DNA from 2 places in the Pinisolibacter sp. genome. Region 1 is predicted to be linked to the other one. Evidence: predicted binding sites of a transcription regulator. Region 1 holds the regulator's gene; the other holds the start of a gene.
The links. The regulator PhoB, encoded in region 1, activates phosphate uptake and scavenging genes when phosphate is short. The targets are predictions, from matches to a motif close to TGTCATNNANCTGTCAT.
Positions count from the first base shown of each region.

Region 2: the regulator PhoB is predicted to act here: its motif matches at 4,122-4,138, upstream of phnF (phosphonate metabolism transcriptional regulator PhnF).

Region 1 covers NZ_DAIPZB010000047.1:20,947-28,609, reverse strand. The annotation lists gene argF (ornithine carbamoyltransferase) at 1-428, opposite strand, end outside; gene V7Q42_RS17510 (aspartate aminotransferase family protein) at 428-1,636, opposite strand; gene V7Q42_RS17505 (GcrA family cell cycle regulator) at 2,213-2,737, shown strand; gene phoB (phosphate regulon transcriptional regulator PhoB) at 2,850-3,551, opposite strand; gene phoU (phosphate signaling complex protein PhoU) at 3,566-4,279, opposite strand; gene V7Q42_RS17490 (ATP-binding protein) at 4,423-5,631, opposite strand; gene ppk2 (polyphosphate kinase 2) at 5,762-6,679, shown strand; gene V7Q42_RS17480 (hypothetical protein) at 6,855-7,202, opposite strand; gene V7Q42_RS17475 (cation diffusion facilitator family transporter) at 7,515-7,663, shown strand, end outside.
Region 2 covers NZ_DAIPZB010000036.1:14,742-22,404, reverse strand. The annotation lists gene phnL (phosphonate C-P lyase system protein PhnL) at 1-143, opposite strand, end outside; gene phnK (phosphonate C-P lyase system protein PhnK) at 152-925, opposite strand; gene V7Q42_RS15385 (alpha-D-ribose 1-methylphosphonate 5-phosphate C-P-lyase PhnJ) at 922-1,818, opposite strand; gene V7Q42_RS15380 (carbon-phosphorus lyase complex subunit PhnI) at 1,815-2,939, opposite strand; gene phnH (phosphonate C-P lyase system protein PhnH) at 2,939-3,541, opposite strand; gene phnG (phosphonate C-P lyase system protein PhnG) at 3,541-4,041, opposite strand; gene phnF (phosphonate metabolism transcriptional regulator PhnF) at 4,199-4,915, shown strand; gene phnE (phosphonate ABC transporter, permease protein PhnE) at 5,107-5,994, opposite strand; gene phnE (phosphonate ABC transporter, permease protein PhnE) at 6,030-6,926, opposite strand; gene phnD (phosphonate ABC transporter substrate-binding protein) at 7,011-7,663, opposite strand, start outside.

The DNA.
Region 1 (7,663 bases):
ATATCGGCCATGATCTGGCAGGGATGGGAATGTTTGGTCAGGCCGTTGATCACCGGCACGGTGGCGTTGGCCGCCAGTTCCTTCAGCGCGTCGTGATCGAGGATGCGGATCATGATGGCGTCGACGTAGCGGGAGAGCACACGGGCGGTGTCGGCGATGGTCTCGCCGCGGCCGAGCTGCATCTCCTCGCCGGTGAGCATCACCGTCTGACCGCCGAGCTCGCGCATGCCGACGTCGAAGGAGACGCGGGTGCGGGTCGAGGGACGCTCGAAGATCATCGCCAGCACCTTGCCGGCGAGCGGACCCTGGTTGGCGAAGGCGCCGTCGCGGACGCTCTTCAGGCGCTTCGATTCCTCCATGATGGCGCGCAACTCGGCGCCGGAGACGTCGGTCAGATCGAGAAAATGACGTTCACCGCTCTTCAACATCACGCCGCGGCTCCCTTCTCGCCGAGTCCGTATCCACTTTCCAGGGCATGGGCGGCCGCTTCGACCCGCGCCACCGCCTCGTCGATCTCCGCATCGCCGACCACCAGGGCCGGCAGGAAACGGACGACGTTGTCGCCGGCGCCGACGGTGAGCAGCTTGCTCTCGCGCATCGCCGCGACGGCGCGCGCCGCCGGCACCCGGCACTTCAGGCCGAGCAGCAGGCCGTCGCCGCGCACCTCCTCGAAGATGCCGTCGTGGAGATCGACCAGCGAGGCGAGCTTCTGTTTGAGTTTCAGACCCTTCTGCTTGACCTCGTCGAGGAAGCCGGGGGCGAGGACGACGTCGAGAACGGCGTTGCCGACCGCCATGGCGAGCTGGTTGCCGCCGTAGGTGGTGCCGTGGGTGCCGGCGGTCATGCCGGACGCGGCGTCCTCGGTGGCGAGGCAGGCGCCGAGCGGGAAGCCGCCGCCGATGCCCTTGGCCGAGGCGAGGATGTCCGGGGTGACGCCGACCGACTGATAGGCCCACAGGTGGCCGGTGCGGCCGAGGCCGCACTGGACCTCGTCGAAGATCAGCAGCAGGTCGAGTTCGTCGCAGAGATTGCGCAGCCAGGACAGGAAGGAGGCCGGCGCCGGCCGCACGCCACCTTCACCCTGGATCGGCTCGATCAGGATGCCGGCGGTCTCCGGACCGATGGCGGCGAGCACCGCGGCCTCGTCGAAACCCTCGACGCTGTCGAAGCCTTCGACCTTGGGGCCGAAGCCTTCGAGGTACTTCTCCTGGCCGCCGGCGGCGATGGTCGCCAGCGTGCGGCCGTGGAAGGCGCCCTCGAAGGTGATCAGCCGATAGCGCTCCGGCCGGCCCTTCGACCACTGCCAGCGACGCGCCGTCTTGATGGCGCATTCGAGCGCCTCGGCGCCCGAGTTGGTGAAGAACACCCGGTCGGCGAAGGAGGTCTCGGTGAGGCGACGGGCGAGACGCTCCTGATGGGGCGCGGCGAAGACGTTCGACACGTGCCACAGCTTCTCGGCCTGATCCTTCAGGGCGGCGACGAGATGGGGATGACAGTGGCCGAGCGCGTTGACCGCGATGCCGGCCATCATGTCGAGATAGCGCTCGCCCGAAGCGGTCTCGAGCCACACGCCCTCGCCTCGCTCGAAGGCGAGATCGGCCCGAGCGAAGGTCGAGAAGAGCGAGGTCTCGGTCATGGTACGTCTCCGGCGATCGTGTCCGGGAAAGCGAAATCCACGGCGGCGGCGCGGAGGGTCCCGTCTCCCGATGCGAGGAGCCGAGATCCGCGACCGGGCACGCCGAGGTCCGACATCCCGATTTCGGTTGGAACGGCCCATCCGGACGTCACGGAACGGAGGGCCGAAAACGAACGATGCCGCCTCGACGGCGGCACCGGGTTTCGCCCGCATAATGCAGGAGAACGGCCGGAAATGTCAACGTTTCCGCGCCTTCGAATTCGCCGCGGCGACGGCGGCGGAGGGTCGCGGCGCGCGTGGGCGAGACGTCGAGCACCCGCTGTTGCAGATCGGACTCAAGGCTGGGGAAAAGGCATCGTTCATCCACCGAAAGCGACGGCCGGCGGGTTGAAGCCGAGTCTACGGATAGTGTAGTTTACCTTTCATTAAGCACGACATCTCGTGCGGCGTACCCTCAGTCCCCGAGTCTCCCGCCATCGTTCGTCCGGCGTGGAACCCCCACGTCGACCGGAGGATCCCTCCGGATGGAGAGGGATTCGAAGACGGGGTGCGCACACCGACAGCGAGGACGCGATGATCTCCTGGACCGACGAGCGGGTCGAGCTCTTGAAGAAGCTGTGGAGCGAAGGGCTCTCCGCCAGTCAGATCGCCGGTGAACTCGGCGGTGTCACCCGCAATGCGGTGATCGGCAAGGTGCATCGTCTCGGCCTCTCCGGCCGGGCCAAGGCGCCGCAGCCGCAGGCGGCCCGTCCGAAGAAGCCGGCGAGCCGGCCGGCGACGTCGTCGGGACGCGCCTCCGGCGGTCCGGTGTCGATCGGCGCGGTGGCGCTGAAGGCCGATTCCGCGCCCGTCGCCCGCCCCCAGCCGGCGCCGCAGCCGGCGATCTATTCGCTCTCCGAGGAGCCGTTGATCGCCAACGCCTCGGTGCTGCAGATCAACGAGCAGACCTGCAAGTGGCCGATCGGCGACCCGAGCGCCGCCGACTTCCACTTCTGCGCCCGTCGCTCCGACGTCGGCATCCCCTACTGCGGCTACCACGCCCGCATCGCCTATCAGCCGGTCTCCGACCGCCGCAAGGACAGGCGGATGATGCGGGGCTGAGACCCCGTCGGCCGCAGCGAACGCGAAGAGAGCCCGGAGGCGATCCTCCGGGCTCTCTTTCGTTTCGGGAGCGGGCGATGCGAGGCGGACCGGGTCCGGACCGCGCCGACCGTCAGCCGGCGGAGGCGGTGAACTGGTCGTCGAAGGCGTAACCGGAACCGCGGACGGTACGGATCGGGTCGCGATCGCGGGTGCGGTTGATCGCCTTGCGCAGGCGGCCGATGTGGACGTCGACGGTGCGTTCGTCGACATAGACGTCCATGCCCCACACGCCGTCGAGCAGTTGCTCGCGCGAGTAGACCCGGCCGGGCGACTGCATGAGGAACTCGAGCAGGCGGTATTCGGTCGGGCCGAGATGGATCTCGCGCCCCGACCGGCGTACCCGATGGGTCTCGCGATCGATCTCGAGATCGCCGGCCTTCAACACGGTGGAGACGAGTTCGGGGCGGGCGCGGCGCAGGATGGCGCGGGCGCGGGCCATCAGTTCCGGCGTCGAGAACGGCTTGACGACGTAGTCGTCGGCACCGGTGGCGAGACCGCGGATGCGCTCGCTCTCCTCGCCACGGGCGGTGAGCATGATGATCGGCAGGCGCTCGGTCTCGGGGCGGGCGCGCAGGCGGCGGCACAGCTCGATGCCGGAGAGGCCGGGCAGCATCCAGTCGAGGATGAGGAGATCGGGAACCGACTCCTTCAGCCGCGTGTCGGCCTCGTCGCCGCGGGTGACGACTTCGACGTCGTAGCCCTCCGCTTCGAGGTTGTAGCGCAGGAGGAGACCGAGCGCCTCCTCGTCCTCGACGATCAACACGCGCGCCATCGCCCGTCCCCGTCTCAGCCCTGTGCCACCGGCGGCATGTCCGCGGTCTCGTCGATCTTGTGGCGCTCGTCGAGAAGCTGTTCGCCGGTGGCCACGTAGTGGACGATCTCGGCGATGTTGGTGGCGTGGTCGCCGATGCGCTCGACGTTCTTGGCGCAGAACAAGAGGTGGGTGCAGAAGGTGATGTTGCGCGGATCCTCCATCATGTAGGTGAGGAGTTCGCGGAACAGCGAGGTGTAGAGCGCGTCGATCTGGTCGTCGCGATTGCGCACCGCCATGGCCTCGGCGGCGTCGCGCGAGGTGTAGCTGTCGAGCACGTTCTTCAACTGCTCGAGCGCGATCTCGGAGAGATGCTCGACGCCGATGACGATGCGCTTGATCTGGACGACACCGCCCATGGCGACGACACGCTTGGCGATGTTCTTGGCGAGGTCGCCGACCCGCTCGAGATCGGCCGACACCCGCATGGCGCCGAAGATCTCGCGCAGGTCGCGAGCCATCGGCTGGCGCTTGGCGATGATGCGGATCGCCTGTTCCTCGACCTGATGCTGCAGCCGGTCGAGGCGCTGATCGGAGAGGATCACCTTCTGGGCGAGCGCGGTGTCGCCGCGCACCAGAGCGGTGATGGCGTCGGCCACCAGACCCTCGGCCATGCCGCCCATCTCGGCGATCTGGCCGGCGAGACCCTGGAGTTCCTGATCATAGGAACTGACGATGTGATCGGTCATCGGATGCTCTCCTCATCGGGGTGGGCCACGCCTTCGCCCCGCCCGCCGTCGCCGGTCGACATGCGCACCGGCGAAGGTGCGGCGGGTCGCCTCGACGGCCCCTCTTCTATGACACGCAAACGACAGTTTCGTGACGGTTCAACCTATTGTCCGTCTTCGCTCTTCGCCGAGGCGATGACGCGCCGATCGAGGCGCACGGAGAAGGTGGACCCTTCGCCGGGTACGGATTCGATGGTCAGCCGGCCACCGTGGCGGGTGACGATGTGTTTGACGATGGCGAGGCCGAGGCCGGTCCCGCGGGTCGCGCCGGCCTTCTCGGTGTGGGCGCGATAGAAGCGCTCGGTGAGCCGCGGCAGGTGGACCGGATCGATGCCTTCGCCGAAATCGCGCACGGTGGCGACGACGAGGCGCGCGTCGGCCGGGTCGGTGGCGACGGTGACCTCGACGCGACCGCCGGAGCCGCCGTATTTCACGCCGTTCTCGATCAGATTGGTGAAGACCTGCAGCAATTCCTCGCGGTCGCCGCGCACCGTCCGCGGCGTCTCGCAGCCGAAGAGTTGCAGATCCACTCCGGCGGCGGAGGCGGCCGGCGACACCAGATCGGCGACCTGCCGGAGGATCTCGCAGAGATCGACCGTCGCCTCGGGGCGGACGTGGGCGCGCATCTCGAGGCGGGAGAGCGACAAGAGGTCGTCGATCAGGCGCTTCATGCGCCCGGCCTGTTCGGCCATGACGCCGAGGAAGCGGTCGCGCACCTTGGCGTCGTCGCGCGCCGGTCCCTGGAGGGTCTCGAGGAAGCCGATGACGGCGGTGAGCGGGGTGCGCAACTCGTGGCTGGCGTTGGCGACGAAGTCGGCGCGCATGCGCTCCACTCGGCGCGTCTCGGTCAGGTCCTCGATGCGCAGGAGCACCCAGCTCGGCGGCCCCGCGTCCGTCTCGCCGTCGGCCACCGGGCGATGGATCGGGGCGAGGTGGGCCTCGAGCCAGCGATCGGTCGGCACCTTCTCCTGCCATTCGACGGTCTCGGGCCGCGCCTCGGCGACGACACGGGCGAAGGCATCGTGGAGCACGGTGAAACGCAGGCGGAAGACCAGGGGATCGCCGGGGCGGACGCCGGGATAGCGGGCGCGCGCCTCGGCGTTGACGTGGGCGACGATGCCGCCCGCATCGATCAGAACGCAAGGATCGTCGAGGGCGTCGATCACCGCCACCATGCCGGCTTCGGCGCCGGAGAGGGCCGCGAGTTCGGCGAAGTTTCGGCTCTCGCCGTCCGTCCCCGCGCCCCGAGCTGCGCCTGGTTCTTTCGTGCCGTTCGCCATCGTCGTCGCCGTTTCGTTCTCACCGCCGGACATCCTACCCGCCCTCTCTCGGCTGCCGGGGGCTCGCACCGACGCGCGACGATGATAGTGTCGCGGAGACGGATGCGGCCGTCACTTCGTCGCAACGCCGGATATGGCCGGCGAATCGGGAAGGGCGATGTCCATGGGTGAGCATCACCACGACAAGAAGAAAGCCGGAAGAGACGACGATCTCGCGAAGGTCGAAAACAATGGTTCGACGATCCGAAAATTCGACCTCGACGATCCCCGGCTGCCGGACTGGGTGAAGAAGAACGCCTTCGGCTCGGGCGACTTTCCTTACGACGAGGCCTACGACGAGGATCGATTCGACGACGAACTCGAGGCGCTGCAGATCGAACTGGTGAAGCTGCAGACCTGGGCGATCGACAAGGGCGAGCGCATCGTCGTCGTCTTCGAAGGGCGCGATGCGGCCGGCAAGGGCTCGCTGATCGGCGCCTTCCGCCAGTACATGAGCCCGCGCCGCACCAGCGTGGTGGCCCTGCCCAAGCCCACCGACACCGAGAGGGGGCAGTGGTACTTCCAGCGCTACGTCGGCCACATGCCGACCGTCGGCGAAGTCGTGATGTTCGACCGCTCCTGGTACAATCGCGCCGGCGTCGAGCCGGTGATGGGGTTCTGCACCCCCGAACAGACCGAGATGTTCCTCAAAGAAGCGCCGCGCTTCGAGGACATGCTGACCGACGAGGGCATCCGGCTGGTCAAGTTCTACATCGACGTCGGGCGCGAGATGCAGCTCTCCCGCTTCCACGACCGGCGACACAATCCGCTCAAGGTATGGAAGGTGTCGCCGATCGATCTGGCGGCGGTCGACAAATACGACGACTACACCCGCGCCCGCGACCGCATGCTGGAGACGACCCACACCGACGGGGCGCCGTGGACGGTGGTGCTCGGCAACGACAAACGCCGGCTCAAGCTGAACGCCATCCGCCACGTGTTGTTGCTGTTCGACTATCCCGACAAGGATCGGCGGGTGATCGGCGCCATCGACGAGAAGATCCTCGGCCGCGGCCCGGAGTTCCTGGCGCGGCGACGGTGATACCGAGTTCACGAAATTCGGACTCGTCGGAATTTCGTGGGTTACGGCCCGACCGGCCGACGCCCGTTCGGGCTCGCCTTCGCGGAGAAGTTCCGAACAGGTCGGAACTTCATCCTCTCGGTACGAGATCGTCGAAGGTCACGGGAGGCGCCGGGCCGTGCGGCCGGGCGCGGGATCACTCGGTCTTGGCGGCGAGGACGGCGCGGTAGTCGCGGGCCCAGTCGCCCTTCTGGGCGCAGACCTTGTCCCACCCTTCGGCCTCGAGGCCGGTGTCGACGGTGTTGTAGAGCGCCTCGGCCTTGTCCTCGTCGAGACCGCTCTCGGCGAGCGCCTTGTCGATCGCCTTGCCGAGCACTTCGGCCTGCCGCTTCTGCATCGGGAAGCCGCACATGTCGGCGGAGAGCGCGATGCGATAGAGGGTGCGCAGGGACGTCTCGGCGTCTTCGGCCGCCACCGCGGGCGCGGCGAGCGAGGAGGTCACGGCGGCAACGGCCAGGGCACGGGTGAGGATCGCGGCGCGCATCGTCGGGTCCGATCGGGATCGAGGGCGGTCGGTGAGGGTGATTCGCGTCACGACCCTACGCCGCGTCACGCTTCCGCGTGGTTAATATCCGGCGACGGGCGGCGCCACCAGCGGCGATAGGAGATCGACCACCGGGAATCACCGAGTGTTGCCGCGCCGCAATACATGTTGCGACGCAAAGGATGCGCGGTGCCGAATGCGTGGCGATCGGGCGGAGGTCGTCGCGCTTTCGCGGCGGCGGGCGGGTTTCGCACTTGAACCGCGGGGCGATCGCGCCTAGATGCGCTCATCCCTTTGAACGGACGTGGAAAAATGACCGCGAGCGCCTCTGAAAATCATTCCCGGGAGAAAGAGACGGCGGCGCTGTCGTCGATCTTCGCCAGCACCGCGCTGACGATCGCCAAGGCGGTCGCCGCGGTCTTCACCGGCTCGCTCGGCCTGCTCTCGGAGGCGATCCACGG
Region 2 (7,663 bases), on a different contig from region 1:
GGCCCGCCGAGGACGACGCACTCGCCGGCGAAGACCTCGAAAGCGACGCGCTCGACCACGGGGATGGTCAGTCCGCCGCGCAGATGCATGACGAAGCGCTTGGCGACGTCCTCCACCCGGAGGATCGGATCGATCTTCGACATCGCGGACCTCACGGTTGCAGGATCGAGGAGACGAGGAGCTGGGTGTAGGCCTCGCGCGGGTCGTCGAGGACGCGGTCGGTGAGCCCCGCCTCGATCACCCGGCCGCGGCGCATCACCATGATCCGGTCGGAGAGGAGACGGGCGACGGCGAGGTCGTGGGTGACGACGATCACCGCCAGCCCCATGTCGGCGACGAGGCGCTTGAGGAGATCGAGCAGGCGCGCCTGCACCGAGACGTCGAGACCACCGGTCGGCTCGTCCATGAAGACGAGGCGCGGCGCGGTGACGAGGTTGCGGGCGATCTGCAGGCGCTGGCGCATGCCGCCGGAATAGGCCGTCGGCTTCTCGTCGATGCGGGCGATGTCGATCTCGACCCGTTCGAGCCAGTCCTCGGCCTTGGCGCGGATGTCGCCGTAGTGACGCGCGCCGACCGCCATCAGCCGCTCGCCGACGTTGCCGCCGGCCGAGACGCCCATGCGCAGGCCCTTCGCCGCGTCCTGATGGACGAAGCCCCAATCGGTGCGGAAGAGGAAACGCCGCTCGGCTTCCGAGAGCGAGACGAGATCGCGGATCGAGCCGTCGCGCATGCGGTAGGCGACGGTGCCGGCGGAGGGAGCGAGCTGGCCCGAGAGCAACGACAGCAGCGTCGATTTGCCCGACCCGCTCTCACCGACGATCGCCAGCACCTCGCCCTCGCGGATGTCGAAGGAAACGTCGCGACAGCCGAGCCGGTCGCCGTACCACTTGGTGAGGCCGCGCGCCTCGAGCAGGGGAGCGGTCACGGGCGGTTCTCCTTCGGCGCGTCGCCGAGGAGGGCGCCGCGACGGCCCTCGGCGCGGCGGGTCTCGCAGTGGTCGGTGTCGGAGCAGACGAACATCCGCCCGCCGCGATCGTCGATCACCACCTCGTCGAGATAGGCGTCGGTCGCCCCGCACAGCGCGCAGGGCGCTTCGAACTTCGTCCGCTCGAACGGGTGATCCTCGAAGTCGAGGCTCTCGACGCGCGTGAAGGGCGGCAACGCGTAGATGCGTTTCTCGCGACCGGCGCCGAAGAGCTGGAGCGCCGGGCTCATGTGCATCTTCGGATTGTCGAACTTGGGGATCGGCGAGGGATCCATCAGGTAACGGCCCTCGACCTTCACCGGATAGGCGTAGGTCTTGGCGATGTGGCCGTGGGTGGCGATGTCCTCGTAGAGCTTGACGTGCATCAGGCCGTAGTCGGCGAGCGCATGCATCACCCGCGTCTCGGTCTCGCGCGGCTCGAGGAAGCGCAAGGGCTCGGGGATCGGCACCTGATAGATCAGCGTCTGCCCCGCCTTCAGCGGCTCCTCCGGGATGCGATGGCGGGTCTGGATGACGCTGGCCTCGCCCGTCCGGGTGGTCACGGCGACGCCGGCGGTCTTCTGGAAGAAGGCGCGGATCGACACCGCGTTGGTGGTGTCGTCGGCGCCCTGGTCGATGACCTTGAGCACGTCGGCCGGGCCGAGGATCGCCGCCGTCACCTGGATGCCGCCGGTGCCCCAGCCGTAGGGCATCGGCATGTCGCGGGCCGCGAAGGGCACTTGATGGCCGGGGATCGCCACCGCCTTGAGGATGGCGCGGCGGATCATCCGCTTGGTCTGCTCGTCGAGATAGGCGAAGGCATAGCCCTCGGTCCGCTTGATCGGTGCGGTCATTCGGCGGCCTCCTCGTAGACGGATTCGGCGTCGGCTTCGCGCGCGGCACGGGCGGCGGCGTGCTCGCGCCGCATCTGGCGAACCAGCGCCAGTTCGGCCTGGAAATCGACGTGGTGCGGCAGCTTCAGATGCTCGACGAAGCCGGTCGCCTGGACGTTGTCGGCATGCGACAGAACGAATTCCTGGTCCTGCGCCGGATGCTCGACCGCGCCGCCGAGGTCCTCGGTGCGCAACGCCCGATCGACCAGCGCCATGGCCATCACCTTGCGCTCGACCTGGCCGAAGGCGAGGCCGTAGCCGCGGGTGAAACTCGGCTCGATCTCGGCCGAGCCGGCGAACTGGTTGATCATCTGGCATTCGGAGACGGTGACCGTCCCGAGCGGCACGGCGAAGCCGAGCTCCGGCACCTCGAACTCGACCTCGACCTCGCCGATGCGGATCTCGCCGGCGAAAGGGTGGGTCGAGCCGTAGCCGCGCTGGGTCGAATAGCCGAGCGCCAGGAGGAAACCCTCGTCGCCGCGGGCGAGTTGCTGCAGGCGCAGATCGCGGTCGGCCGGCACACGCAGCGGCGCGCGGGTGAGATCGCCGGGTTCGACGCCCGCTTCGCCCGCCGGTTCGGCTTCGATCAGCCCCTCTCCGTCGAGAAGGTCGGTGACCCGCGGCATCGCCACCGTCGCCTCGGTGGTGTCGCGCGCCGGAAGCGGCGTATCGCTGTCGCCCATCAGGGCGAAATCGACGAGCCGGTGGGTGTAGTCGAAGGTGGGACCGAGGATCTGGCCACCGGGCAGGTCCTTGTAGGTGGCCGAGATGCGGCGCTCCACGCCCATGGCACCGGTGTCGAGCGGCACCGAATAGCCGAAGCGCGGCAGCGTCGTGCGATAGGCGCGCACCAGGAAGGCCGCCTCGATCAGGTCGCCGCGCGCCTGCTTGATCGCCAGCGCCGCGAGATCGCGGTCGTGGAGGGAACCTTCGTTCATCACCCGATCGACGGCGAGGGTGAGTTGTTCGCGGATCTGATCGGCCGCCAGTTCCGGCACCGCCCGATCGCCGCGACGGCGGTGGGCGAGCAGCCGATGGGCGGCTCGGATGGCCTTCTCGCCACCCTTCACCGAGACGTACATCAGCGGATCTCCTCGATGCGGGTGGTGCGCGGCAGGCCCATGACCGAGGTCGAGCCGGAGAGGATCAGGTCGACACCGCGGGGGAAGAGCGCGCGGTTGGCGGCGAGCCGGTCGGCGAGATCGGTCGGGGCGCCGGCGATCGTCACCTCGCAGGCGCCATCGATGCCGGGACCGGAGAGGCGATAGCGGCGGCCGTTGTCGAAGCCGGCGACCCGGAGGACGAGGGTCGCCGAGGTCGAGGGGTCGACGTCGCTGCCGAGGGCGAAGTCGGTGAAATCCGGGGCGTCGTCCGCGCCGATCAGGGCGAAGGCGGCGCGGGCCGGATCGAGCGCCACCGGCGCGCCGGTGTGGAAGGCGAGCCACGCCTCGATCTCGGGCAGGCGCAGGGTCTCGTCGCGCCACACCGCCGTCTCGAAATCGGCGAGGGTGGCGATCACCGCCGCGGCGACGGGCGCGAGCGGCGCGGGGGCCGTGGCGATGCCTTCGACCGGGCGCTCGGTGCCCGGCTCGGCCAGCGCGTCGAGCACGGCGCGGAAGGTCGCCTGCGATTGGAACACCGGGTCGCGGAAGCCCGGGGCGATGGTCGTTGCGGTCGGGGCCATCAGTCGTCTCCGCGCACCAGGGTGAAGAAGTCGACGCGGGTGGCCGCGACCTCCGAGACGCGCCGCGTCTCGTCACGGGCGATACGGGCGGCGAGCGGGGTCAGGATCTCGCGCTCGAGCCGGTCGCGGCTCGTGCCCTCGATCCACAACGCATCGAGGAGCGCCGCGTCGCGGGCCTTCGCCCGATCGCGGCCGAGCACATGCCCGAAGCCCGTCGCTCCCGACGGCAACCGCACCGCCGCACGTGAGACCGTCGCCTCTCCGAGATTGAACGGCGCTCCCGACCCGCCGATCCGGCCGCGCAGCATGACGAGGCCGGTCTCGGCGAGACGCAGATCGATGACGCCGGAGGGCGCGAGATCGCGAACGGGCCTGAGTTCGCCGGCGGTCGCCTTCGCCGCCAACGCCATGACGGCACGGCGCGCCGAGACCGTCGGGTCGGCCGGATCGGAGCCCACGCCGGTGGTGGCGGAACGGGCGGTCGTGTCGATCGGGTTCATGTTCCCTCCACGGTGCGAAGGACGACGGGCTGGAGGAGCGACGAATCCGTCGCTTCATGAGTTGTATATAGTTCTAGACGATTATACTTTTGTGACGGCTCCGGCGGACGACCGCGGGGACGAGCGCGACGCGGCGACGAGAGGTGGGAGAGCGGACATGCTGGCACGCGGCAAGGGCATCGCGGTCTGGCGGCAGGTGTCCGAGATCCTCGAAGCCGGCATGGCTGACGGTACCTGGGGACGCGGGGCACGGTTGCCGACCGAGGCCGAGTTGGCGCTCCGTTTCGGCGTCAACCGCCACACCGTGCGTCAGGCGTTGCGCGATCTCGCCGATCGCGGCCTCGTCCGGGCCCAACAGGGCAGCGGAACCTTCGTCGAGCGAGCTCCCCTCACCTATCCGATCGGGCCCCGAACTCGGTTCTCGGACATCGTCGTCGCCCAGGCGCGCGAGCCCTCGGGCCTACTCCTCGCCGAGACGGCGGAGCCGGCGTCGCCCCTCGTCGCCGAGGCATTACGCCTGCGACCCGGTGAGCCGGTGATCCGGCTCGAGACCACCCGCCACGCCGACGGCGTGCCGATCTCCTGGGCGGTATCCGCCTTCCCGGCGGAACGCTTCCCCGACATGGCCGCGGTCTACCGTGAGACGGGCTCCTTCACCGCCGCATTCCGGGCGGCGGGGGTCGCCGACTACGTCCGCGCCGAGACCCGGATCGGCGCGCGGATCGCCGACGCACTCGATGCCGAACGGTTGGAGATCGCCATCGGCCGACCGGTGATCGAGATCGACTGCGTCAACTCCGATCTCGAAGGGCGACCGATCCAATGGGCCCGCGCCCGTTTCGCCGGCGACCGCGTCCGGGTGACGGTCGGGTGATGCACTCCCCCGCATCACCGGCCAGGGAGCCCGTGTCGACCCTCGGGAGACGGTGTGCGAGATCCTTCGAGACGGGCCTTCGGCCCTCCTCAGGATGAGGCGCTTTCGAGACACTCGTGATCAGAGGCGCCTCATGGTGAGGAGGCGCGCTCGGCGCGCCGTCTCGAACCATCGCGCACAGGAACTCCGCGTCACGTCTCCAGCCGGCGCTCGCCGATGATCGCGAAGCGGACCCGCGCCGAGATCTGGTCGATGATGGCGACGGCGACGAGGATCATCAGCACCAGGAAGGAAACCTGCTGCCATTCGAGCGTACGGATCGCTTCGGAGAGATGGAGACCGATGCCGCCCGCGCCGACGATGCCGATGATCGTCGCCGAGCGGGTGTTGCTCTCGAAGTAGTAGAGGACTTGGCCGGCGATGACCGGCAGGATCTGCGGCAGGATGCCGAAGCGGATGCGGGCGAGGTTCGAGCCGCCGCTCGCCGTCACGCCCTCGATCGGTTTGCGATCGACCGCCTCGATCGCCTCGGAGAACAGCTTGCCGAAGGCGCCGAAGTCCGAGGTCATGATCGCCAACACGCCGGCGAAGGGGCCGAGGCCGACGACGTTGATCCAGATCAGCGCCCAGATCAGCGTGTCGACACCGCGCACGGTGTCGAGGAACCGGCGGGTGCCGAGCTGGAACAGGCGGGCGGGGACGACGTTCTTCGCCGCCAGGAAACCGATCGGAAAGGCGAGGATCGCCGCGGCGAGGGTGCCGAGGAAGGCGATCGCCAGCGTCTCGCCGAGACCGTCGAGGAAGAGGTGGAACCGCGGCCAAGTGCCCGGCGACGGCGGGAACATCAGTGTCACGAAGTGGATCAACTGGCCGATGCCGCCGCCGATCTTGGCCAACGAAAACTCGAGGCGGACGAAGGCGTAGAGGAGCAGCGCCGTCAGAGTGACGACGATCGCCACGGTCAAGACCCGATTGCGCCGCGATCCCTCGAAGATATCGGGATATTTCTTCTCCAGCGCGCGACGGTTGGCGAGCGCCGCCGGACCGAGGGCGGCGCGGATGCGACGCGTGTCCGACATCACGCCGGCGTCGTCGGAGAAGGTCGGGGTCGCGGTCATCGGGCAGCCTCCCGGCCGATCAGGCGGTGGCGAAGGGCTTCGGTGCCGTAGTCGATGACCATGACGGTGGCGATCAGCAGCACCAGCATCGCCGAGACGTCGGCGTAGTAGAACTTGCGGATCGCCTCCATCAGGTCGACGCCGATGCCGCCGGCACCGACGAAGCCCATGACCGAGGCGCCGCGCACGTTGATCTCGAAGCGCAGCAGCGTGTAGCTGACGAAATTCGACAGGACCTGCGGCAGCACCGCGAAGCGGATGGTCTGCGTCCACGACCCGCCCGAGGCGGTGACGCCTTCGACCGGGCGCATGTCCGCATTCTCCACCACTTCGGTGAAGAGCTTGCCGAGCGCCCCCATGGTGTGGATGGCGAGCGCCAACACGCCCGGCAGCGCGCCGAGGCCGAAGGCGAAGACGAAGATCAGCGCGAAGACGAGTTCGGGAACGGTGCGGCAGAATTCGAGGAAACGCACCGCCGACCAGCGCAGCCACCCGGTTCGCGCCAGATTGCGGGCGGCATAGAAGGAGACGACGAAACCGCCGAGTGCGCCGAGGAGGGTGCCTGCATAGGCGATGAGCAGCGTATCGACGAGGAGCCGCGTCCAGCGGGCGAGACCCCACATCCATTCGCCGGGGTGGGAGAGCACCACCCGGCCCAGGTAGTCGCCGCTGTCGAAATGAGCGAGGCGGACGAAATAGCCGCCGAAGGCGCCGAGATTGTTCCAGAACTTGAGCGGCTCGACATCGGCCTGGAGCGCGGCGACCAGCACCGCGACGGCGACGACCGCGGCACCGACCATCGTCCGTCGGCGGCGGCTCGAGGCGGCTTCGGCATAGGCGCGGGTGAGCGGCGCCAGGCGCTCCGACGGCAGAGGAGTGACGGTCGACGACATGGCTCACCGGGATCGCGGTTGCGCGGAACGAACGACGCGAGGAGCCCGCCGACATCGGTCGGCGGGCTCGGGGCACGGGAGCGATCAGCTCTTCTTCTTGCGCAGTTCGTCGACGTACTTGATGAGCGCGCGGGTGTCGTCATAGGCCTTGTCGTCGATGGCTTCCCACGGACGGTTCTTGCCGTCGGAGAGCTTGTTGAAAGCTTCCGGCGCATCCTTGGCGGCGGCGTAGAACGCGGTGGCGATCCTGGTCTTCAGCTCGGCCGGCAGATCGGAGAGATAGGCGTAGGGCGAGTTGATGATCAGCGGCGACTTGAAGATGATGCGGAAGTCGTCCTTCGACGGCACCATCTTCTTGTTGACCATGCGGGTCAGGTTGGAGTCGTCTTCCGAGTTCCACCAGTTGGCGGCGACGTCGACGGTGCCCTGAGAGAGCGCCAGGACGGCGTTCTCGTGGCTACCGGTGGCGACCACCTTGGAGAAGAAGACTTCCGGCTCGATGCCCATCTTGGACAGCGCGTACTTCGGCATGTTGAAGCCCGAGGTCGAGTTCGGGTCGACGAGGCCGAGGTTCTTGCCCTTCAGGTCCTCGATCTTCTGGTAGGGGCTGTCCTTCTTCACGTAGAAGACGGAGTAGTAGCCCTTGGAGCCGTCCTTGTTCACGTCGATGGCGAAAGGCTCGATCTTGGCGCCGACGATGGTGGCGCGCGAATAGGACGCCGGGCCGTAGTAGGCGA